One region of the Lysinibacillus sp. NPDC056959 genome, then DNA from elsewhere that is predicted to be linked to it. Evidence: riboswitches for the same ligand, from Rfam matches in the RefSeq annotation. Region 1 holds a riboswitch; the other holds the start of a gene.
The links. Region 1 has a riboswitch for S-adenosylmethionine ahead of metA (homoserine O-acetyltransferase MetA). Riboswitches for the same ligand answer to the same signal wherever they lie in the genome.
Positions count from the first base shown of each region.

Region 2: linked by a shared signal. The riboswitch ahead of ACFTQ7_RS17675 (methionine ABC transporter ATP-binding protein) and the one ahead of metA (homoserine O-acetyltransferase MetA) in region 1 are both predicted to bind S-adenosylmethionine.

Region 1 covers NZ_JBHURE010000005.1:74,335-79,364, reverse strand. The annotation lists gene ACFTQ7_RS08175 (TSUP family transporter) at 1-378, opposite strand, end outside; gene ACFTQ7_RS08170 (TrmB family transcriptional regulator) at 504-1,286, shown strand; gene ACFTQ7_RS08165 (nucleotide excision repair endonuclease) at 1,366-1,737, opposite strand; SAM riboswitch class I at 1,932-2,042, shown strand; gene metA (homoserine O-acetyltransferase MetA) at 2,196-3,131, shown strand; gene ACFTQ7_RS08155 (GerAB/ArcD/ProY family transporter) at 3,264-4,706, opposite strand; gene ACFTQ7_RS08150 (hypothetical protein) at 4,745-4,978, opposite strand; gene ACFTQ7_RS08145 (Ger(x)C family spore germination protein) at 4,982-5,030, opposite strand, start outside.
Region 2 covers NZ_JBHURE010000017.1:75,020-80,049, reverse strand. The annotation lists gene ACFTQ7_RS17685 (MetQ/NlpA family ABC transporter substrate-binding protein) at 114-971, opposite strand; gene ACFTQ7_RS17680 (methionine ABC transporter permease) at 1,079-1,747, opposite strand; gene ACFTQ7_RS17675 (methionine ABC transporter ATP-binding protein) at 1,737-2,765, opposite strand; SAM riboswitch class I at 2,975-3,079, opposite strand; gene ACFTQ7_RS17670 (thioredoxin family protein) at 3,142-3,444, opposite strand; gene ACFTQ7_RS17665 (toprim domain-containing protein) at 3,460-3,801, opposite strand; gene gcvH (glycine cleavage system protein GcvH) at 3,987-4,367, opposite strand; gene ACFTQ7_RS17655 (arsenate reductase family protein) at 4,458-4,814, opposite strand.

The sequences.
Region 1 (5,030 bases):
ACCCCAGTCTTTTTTGAAGATTGTATAGACTGCAACAGCAGCAAGCATTATTAGCATAAGTGGTTTTAGTAATTCTGGGTTTATTAAATGTACTGTCCATGCACCAAAGAGTGATCCAATAAAGGCTAGGGGAAAGTATTTGATAACTGAACGAATTTCTAGCTGACCGGAACGATAAAAGGAAATGGTTGATGTTAAAGACCCCATTGTACCAGCAAGCTTATTCGTTGCTACGGCTGCTGCTGGATTTAAACCGGCAAACATTAGGGCAGGTAAGGCAATTAAGCCACCTCCACCAACGACCGCATCTACAAAGGCGGCTAAAAATCCAAAAGATATTAATAATATGACTACATTTAAATCTACTTCAAATAGCATGTTTACACCTCTTTAGATAGTTACTACTGAAATAGTAACTAAAATTCACTGAGCTGTAAAGACTAATTTTTTCGTTGGCGTACCTTCATACCCTTCAATTATAATAGAGGAAATGGAGGGATTCGATGGAATTATTAATCGCCCAATTAAAAGAACTGGGATTCACAGAATATGAAGCTAAGGCCTATACGGCACTCGTACAAAATAGTCATGTAAGTGCCTATCAAGTAAGTAAAAACTCCGGTATCCCACGTGCAAGAATATATGACATACTTAATGTACTTGTTGAAAAAGGGTTAGTAATGAAAGAAGAAACTGCAGATCAAACGACATACTCTTCCATTCCGGTTGCTGTGTTTTTACAACAAATTGAGCAACGCTGGCAATCGAATTTTACGTCGATTAGTGATCAATTAGAAAAATTAGAGGTAAAAGAGCAGGAAGCGGAGCATAAGGTTGTTACGCTAAAAGGAAAAGAGGCAATCGTCAATTATTGTCAGTCGTTATTACAAAAAGCGGAGAAAAAAGTACTATTATCAATGTGGGAAGATATGTATGAAAAATTGCGAGAAGATATACATGAGGTCTCTCAGCGTATTCCGGTTCATGGCATTACATTGTATGTGGATGAAAATGTTGCATCGATTGACCAGCATCGCATTACTCAATATACGAGGAATGCTGCTACGCCCCATTGGTTTATACTGTCTATAGATGGTCAAGAGATGATTTATGGTCACTCACCGTCCAATCAAGAAACGGCTTTTATAACAAATGACCCAGTGCATATTTATTTATTAGAGGATTATATATGGCATGACGTGCTTGTCAATCGACTGTTAAAGCGCGATGATACGGAGCTTGGGGAATGGATTACAAAAGAACGTAAAGCCTTTTTCGTAGAGTGAAAATAATAAAAGAATCTACAAGCCATCATGTACAGATGGCTTGTAGATTCTTATTTTATGTTATATAAGATCTTTTATCTTAATAAAAAACTTTATCAACATTGTATTTAGCGCGGAATGTATTAACCGCGTATGTTTCGTAAATTTCACGTTCCATTGGATCATCTACTTCGTACACTTCAATTTTGAAAACTTCATCACGATGATTTTTCATCGGTGACACATTGTCTTCGAAATGCTTTTTAATACGTTGACGAATCTTACGTGCTTTACCGACAAATAATAGTTCATTCTGTTCATTGTAGAATAAGAAAATGCCGCCATTTTCACGTGTGATTTTATGGAAATCAATAAAACCGAAATACGGTGTGATTGGTACATCACCTGGCTTTACATCTTGTTCGCGTTGGCGAATTACTAAATCTGGTTTTGGAAATTCAATTTTAATCAAACTATTCACGTTCCTCTCTGTTACTAAAGGTATATGTTAACATAATTACAGCTTGTTTACCATAAAATATATGGACTTAGCTTCAATATTAGTTTTAAACAAATTACATAATGACATGCATGGTCAATAACGAAATATTCTATGTATTGTTGATATTCTTAATTGTTCATGTTACAATTCATTTTAATTAAATAATCTTATCATGAGAAGTTGAGGGATTTGGCCCGATGACGCTTCAGCAACCTCTAACAAAAGTTAGAAAGGTGCTAATTCCAGCAAAGGATTTGTCCTTTGAGAGATAAGAGTGAACGTGGTAAACATCCTTCTCATTCTATCTCAAATGGAATGAGAGGGATTTTTTAATTTCATCGAAAAAAAGACTTTACGCAAGGCCTGTGTATGGAGACTAAGGCCAATAATGGGTTAACAGAGAGAAATATAAGAGAGGGGAATGCAAGATGCCAATTAATATTCCAAAAAACTTACCAGCTGGAGAACATTTACGTGAGGAAAAAATCTTCGTAATGGAAGAGGATAGAGCGAAAACTCAACAAATTCGTCCGTTAAATATCTTAATCTTTAATTTAATGCCAGAAAAAGAAAAAACAGAGCTGCAATTACTACGTTTATTAGGGAATACCCCGTTACAAGTGAATATTACATTTTTGAATACTGCTACTCATGAATCGAAAAATGTTAGTAAATCACATTTACAATTATTTTATACGACGTTCGATCAAATTCGTCATCGTCGCTATGATGGCATGATTATTACGGGGGCACCAGTAGAAAAAATGCCGTTTGAAGAAGTGAACTACTGGCAGGAAATTTCAGAAATTATGGACTGGTCCAAAACAAACGTAACATCGGTTCTACATATATGTTGGGGTGCTCAGGCAGCGTTATACCATCATTACGGTATTGGCAAAATTGGGCTTTCTGCTAAATGCTCAGGTGTATATTCTCATGTTATCACGGATTTAACAGTGGATTTAGTACGCGGCTTTAGTGATTTGTTTACGGCACCACATTCGCGTTATACGTCTGTATCGATTGATGAAGTACGCAACCACCCTGATTTACGATTGCTCTCTTATTCAGAAGATGCTGGTGTTTTCATTGTGCAATCTAAAGACAATAAAAATATTATGATTACTGGTCACCTTGAATATGATGCAACCACTTTAGCGGATGAATATAGTCGTGATGTTGCGAAAGGATTAGATATTGAGGTACCAGTGAATTACTTCCCAAATGATGATCCAGCGAATGAACCGATTAATACGTGGCGTGCTCATACACATTTGTTATTCTCGAACTGGTTGAACTACTATGTTTATCAAGAAACACCATACGAATGGGATTTTGTTGATCAAATTGAATATCATATTTAGTGCTATAGAAAAATGATGACCTTGATATTATAGGGTCATCATTTTTTACTTTTCTCATTTCCGTTCCAGCAGGGCACCCTCCTGAGGGCGTCCGATGAGCCGCTTCACTTTTGGTGATGAACAATACTGCTGTTAATTGTCTGGCGATTTTTTATTCTTATCACTGTTTGGCGTATTTCCGGTATCGCTATCATTCTGTGTAGAATTTCCGGTATCGTTTTCACTTTTACTTTGTGTAGTATTTCCGGCATTATTATTACTTGCACTTTGAGCAGCATTCCCACCATTGCTGTTACTATCACTTTGAGTAGAACTATCGATATTGCTACTATTTGCACTTTGAGCAGAATTATCGTTATTGCTACTACCTGCACTATGAGAAGCATTCCCGCCATTGCTACTACTATCACTCTGTGTAGTATCTCCGTTATTACTATCATTTTGATTTTGCGTACTACTATTACATTGCGTATTATCTCCTTGATTACCATTGATTTTTCGAATCTTCGCGACTATTAATAATAGTAATGGTAATAAAATCATTAAAATGAAGGAGAATATAGGCCATATATCTCTATTGTAAATATTGGAATGAATGATATTTGGATGAACAATTTGTGAAATTCCAAGGATAATCATGCCGAGTGGAAAAATGAGAGGGCGATGATTTTTAATTTTAAATATTTGTGCGATACCGATAACCGAAGCATAAAAATACATAAAAGTCCTAATATAAATTGATATAATCCACATGGCTGCCATAATAACTTCAATACGCTGCAAAAAATTCCCGATTGAAATTCTTTGAGCTAATGCATAGCTAGGAAATGTCCTAGATGCTGTATTTACAGGACCTAGGACAAGGATAGACAGTGCGATAATCGTAATTAAGGCAATCCCTCCAATAATTGTGCCAATGTAATAACCTTTTTGTGCAGATTTTTGTACGTTAACTGTGGAAGGGAAAATCATTAATAATACAGCAAGCGGGAATGAAAAAAGACTTATAAATCGAATCATACTAAAGAATAATGATTTTTTTGATGTTTCCATTATTGGCTGTATATTTTCGATTTGGATGGATGGTGTAATAAAAATGACAAAGAAAATAAAAATTAATATAAATATGGCAAATAGTATTTCTGCAGAACGTGCAAATACTTCAATTCCTAAAAATGCAGCATAAATAATGATAATACTGAACATAAATGCAAAGGCCATCGTAGGTGTTTCTGGCATTATTTCCGTTTTCATGAAAATTCCAATGAAATATAACAATTCACCGGCAGAAAGTAAGGTTATAAAAATAAAGCCAATCGCAGTAAATTTTCCGAAAAAACGACCTAATATCTTTTCATTAGCCTCTATAAATGTAAGGGTAGGTGTTTTATTTCCTAAAGCAACGAAAAGCTTTACTATGGGCAAACTTATAACGACACCAATGATCGCTGCAATCCATGCATCTTGCTTTGCTTCGCTTGTTACACTCGCAGGGATTATTAAAATGGCTGTCCCGATTGAAAAGAGAAGGGTAATAATCATAAATTGTCTTGAACTAATTATTTCTTTTTCCATTATGAACTACCCCTTTTTCTTAACATAATATTGCCTTATTACTTTGTCAGAGAGATGATGTAATCTTTAATTGGTGAAAAAATATAGGTAATCAAATCTAATGGGCTCGGTATTTTGACCTTTAATAAGATTGCAATATTTAATGCGGTACCAAGCAATAAAAATATCGAAAAAATAACGATCGTTTTCGTTTCTTTATTTTTTTTTAATGTTGGAATAAAGGCATAGGCTATAACAGCAGAAATGATAAATATGAATATCGCCATCATCATAGCTTATTCTCCCTCCGGCTTATTCACTAATGAGTTTTCCATCGTTCCTAAG
Region 2 (5,030 bases), on a different contig from region 1:
CCGGAGAAAGCGCCAACTCGGAGTGAAAATCAACTTTTAAAATTCTTTTGATAACAAGATAAAAAAGGGTATGTAAGTTTTATACTTACATACCCTTATCGATAAATTTCAAATTATTTAACTGGTACAACTGAACCTTTCCATTCTTCAATAATGAAGTCTTGGATTTCTTTAGATTTTAATACTTCTATTAATTTTTTAATTTCTGGTTTTGTTTCATCATCAGCACGTACAGCTATAATATTTACATAAGGAGATTCTTTATCTTCAAGAGAAATTGCATCTTTCAATGGATTAATGTTGTTGTCGATTGCAAAGTTCGAGTTAATTAAAACTGCATCGCCTTCATTATTTTCATACATTTGTACAAGCATTTCTGGAGCTGTATTTGCATCGAATTTGAAGTTTTTAGGGTTTTCAGCGATATCTTTTATTTCTGCCGCTGTTTTATCGACGCCATCTTTTAATTTAATTAAGCCCTTAGCTTCTAACAATGAAAGCATACGACCGTGATCTGAAACTGAGCTAGAAAGTAAAATTGTTGCACCTTTTGGTAGATCCTCAAGAGATTTATATTTTTTAGAGTAAATTCCGATTGGTTCAATGTGAATGGCACCAGCATTTACAAAGTCATAGCCATTTTCTTTCATGCTAAGTTCTAAGAAAGGTAGGTGTTGGAAATAGTTTGCATCAAGTTCACCTGATTCTAAATGTTGGTTTGGTAATACATAGTCTTGATACGTTTCAATTTTAAGATCGATACCTTCTTTAGCTAAAGCTGGTTTTGCTTTTTCCAAAATAACCGCATGTGGTGTATTAGAAGCACCTATTGTTAATGTTACATTTTCTTTATTGTCTGATTTATCACCAGATGATGCGTTTGAGTTTGTATCATCTTTTTTACCAGCACCACAAGCAGCTAAGGCTAATACTAATACTGATAAAAATAATCCTGCTAATAATTTCTTCATTTTATTGCACTCCCTTTTAACTAATTTAAAATATGTTAGCGGTATAAAACCGAAATAACCTTTTGGATGTCCGTAGCGAGCTACGCTTTTTTGTCATTAGCGCCTTTTTAGCGTTTATCTGTTTTGGCTGTAATTAAGTCGCCAATCCATTGAATAATAAATACTACTATTAAGATTAATATAGTCGCCATTAAGGTTACATCTTGGCGATTACGTTGGAAACCATCTAAGAATGCTAAGTTTCCTAGACCACCTGCACCGATAATACCTGCCATCGCAGTATAGCCAACAAGTGCTACAGCCGTTACAGTAAGACCAGAAATAAGCGCTGGTAACGATTCTGGAATTAATACTTTCCAAATAATCGTTGACGTTTTAGCACCCATTGAACGAGCTGCTTCAATAACGCCTTTATCGATTTCACGTAATGAAATTAATACCATACGCGCATAAAATGGTGCAGCTCCGATAATTAGTGCCGGTAAAGCCGCATCTGCGCCACGAATTGTGCCGAGCAAAAATTTCGTAAACGGAATTAATAAAATAATCAAAACGATAAACGGAATCGAACGGAAAATATTAACGATTGAGCCTGTTAAAAAGTTCACCAGTTTATTGGCCCATATTTGGTTAGGACTTGATAAAAACAATAAGATCCCAATTACTAATCCAAGTATAAATGTGATCACCGTAGAGATTGTTGTCATGTACAACGTTTCATACGTAGCTTCCCACATTTTTTCCCAGTCAACATTCGGAAAGAGACTAGTTAGCATTGGCAATCACCTCCGTTTGTACTTCGACTGTATGCAAGTAGCTCAGTGCAGCTGCAACATTCGACTCTGTGCCTTCAATTTGTACGATAAGTGTACCGTACGCGCCATTTTTAGTTTGCGAAATATTACCATGTACTATACTTACTTCTACATCACACTGTTTCACAAGATGTGAGATGACAGGCTGTTCTGTTTTTTCTCCTACAAATATTAGCTTTACAAGTTGTCCATTAGGGTAGTTTGCTTTAATTTGTGCCACAGTTTCCTGTGTTTCCTTCGTATCTGTAATTTGAGAAACGAATTTTTTTGTAATGTCAGCTTGTGGCGCTTGGAATACTTGTAATACTTCACCACGTTCTACAATTTTTCCAGCTTCCATAACCGCTACACGGTGGCAAATTTTACGAATAACATGCATTTCATGTGTGATTAACACGATCGTTAAACCTAGTCGCTCATTAATATCGACAAGTAAATCTAGGATAGCATCTGTTGTCTCCGGATCGAGTGCGGATGTTGCCTCATCACATAACAATACTTCTGGATTATTAGCAAGTGCACGAGCGATGCCTACACGTTGCTTTTGTCCCCCTGATAGTTGTGATGGATACGCATTAGCACGTCCGTCTAAGCCAACTAGTGTGATCAATTCTTTCACACGTGCCTCACGTTTTGCCTTTGGAACACCTGCGATTTCTAGTGGAAAAGCAATGTTTTCCGCAACAGTTCGAGACCAAAGTAAATTGAAATGTTGGAAAATCATACTAACCTTTTGTCTAGCATTTCTAAGCTTTTGCCCCTTTATGGATGAAAATTCTTGATTGTTAACCGTTACCGTACCTGATGTAGGCTTTTCTAAACCGTTTAACAAGCGAATCATTGTACTTTTACCAGCGCCACTATAGCCGATAATGCCATAAATTTCACCTTTATCGATAGAAAGGTTGACGTCTTTAACTGCTGTTAATTCGCCATTCGAGGTTTTGTATTTCTTCGTAATATTTTGAAGCTGAATCATAGCGAATTCTCCTTTTTTTTATCAATTGTGCCTCGGCATAATTGCGTCCGGAATCGACTTTGTGCTTGCACAAAGAAATCCTTTTCGATTCCATGACATCCGCCGGAGGCTTTTACTTCTTTCAGCGGGTGTTTCGGTGAAAGAAGTAAAAAAAACCCTTCAACTATAGACAAGTAGAAGGGGTCACGTAACTTATACGTTGAACCGTTCTCTCATCTTTCAAAGATAAAATCTTTGGGTGATTTGGCACCTTTTCACTTTGTGATGGTTGCCGGGCTTCATAGGGCACTTCCCTCCGCCGCTCTTTATAAGAGTTCGATATATTTATATTTTTTAGTATATTCGTACTTTACCACGTGAGTAAAGTTCAGTCAATTTATTTTTTTAACAATTCGTATAAATACGGTACGGATTGAAAAGCATAAACCTTTTCCGTCACTTTTCCGCCTTCACATACAAGTAAACACGGTACACTTTCGATTTTATTATCATAAGCGATTTGTTCGATAAAATTAATATTCGCTTTACCAACCTGTAGCTGTGGTAGCAATTGCTCAACAACCGACATCATTTTCGATGCAACTACACACGTTCCACACATTGGTGTATATAAATAAAAAGCAGCCTTTTCACCCGACTGGATAGCCACGTTCCACTGCTCTTTTGACCATTCTTCCATTTTTTTCACGCAACCTTACAAAATATATTCATTATGGATTGAGAAATGCGCACGAATTAAGATTGCCGCTAACACCTTTCTCGGAGTTGTCTCTACTTCCTTATATGTTGGCATAGTACGTAAATGCTCAGCCTCTGGATAATGTCTGTCCATTAATGCTCGTAGCTTATCACCCGATGTATCTGCATCAAAAAATGTATAAAGCTCACAGCCTTCATATGGATCAAGTAACTCTTCTAATTGATGCACACCAATTGTACCATTCGTGCAAAGTATTTTAACATGTTCATTTAAAATAGGTTCAATTTGAAGCTTATCCGAACGGCCTTCGACAATTAAGCATTTCCCCTCGAACATAAAGCCACCCCCGTTTAGACATATCCCTTATCATTATTATATCAATAAATCTTGTCATTGATACTGTTAGACACCTATTGTTAAGGGAATATACTTGCATTCACACTCATCCACTATGATGGCAGAATGGATGAAGATAATAAAAAACGTCGGTAGTTTCCGACGTTTTTCTTTACAGGCTTGTCTTATTCTGCAATCATTTCATCGTATTGCTCAGCTGTCATAAGCTTTTCAACTTCTGATGCATCAGCAGGCTCTACAACGATCATCCATGCTTTTTCATATGGTGATTCATTAACGAATTCTGGGCTATCTTCTAAATCTGCATTTACTTCAACTACTGTACCTGAGATTGGTGCATATAATTCAGAAACTGTTTTTACAGATTCTACGCTACCAAATGGATCATCTGTTTTGATTTCGTCACCAACTTGTGGAAGTTCAACGAAAACGATATCTCCAAGTTCAGATTGTGCGAAATGAGAAATACCGATACGTACTTTTCCATCTTCTACTTTAACCCATTCGTGCTCTTCAGAGTAACGTAAGTCTTTAGGTGTGTTCATGCAAAAACCCCTCCATAAATATGTAATATATTCACTTTCAGTGTGCCATACTTCTTCCATAAAAACAAGATTAAAAGCGATTAAAAGCGGTTATTTCCAAGCTTGCTCAAAATCTGATTCTTTAAACCCTAACGTAACTTTTTTTCCATCAGTTACGATTGGACGTTTAATTAACATACCATCTGAAGCAAGCAGTTCAAGTTGCTCCTCTTCAGTCATTTCAGCAAGCTTATCTTTCAAGCCAAGCTCGCGATATTTCATACCAGAAGTATTAAAAAATTTCTTTAAAGGTAGTCCACTTACTTGCCATAAGTTTGATAGTTCGTCCTTTGTTGGCGGTTGTTCGACAATGTGTACATCTTCATATGAAACTCCATTGTCATTTAGCCATTTTTGTGCTTTTTTACAAGTAGTACATTTCGGATATTGAATAAATTGAATCGTCATTTAAAGGCTCCTCTACTATCATTTTTAGGAACTACATTTTCAGTGTATCCCTCATTTTCTGTAGTATACCATCATAACCGTTACGAACCAAAATGAAACAATTATTAACTTATTCCTTCCATAGCGTGGGGTTGATTTCCGTTCCGGCTGGGCGCTTTGCCGCTGACGCTTCGCTTTCGCGCAGAGCAGAGCTTCCTGGGGGCGTCCGATGAGCCG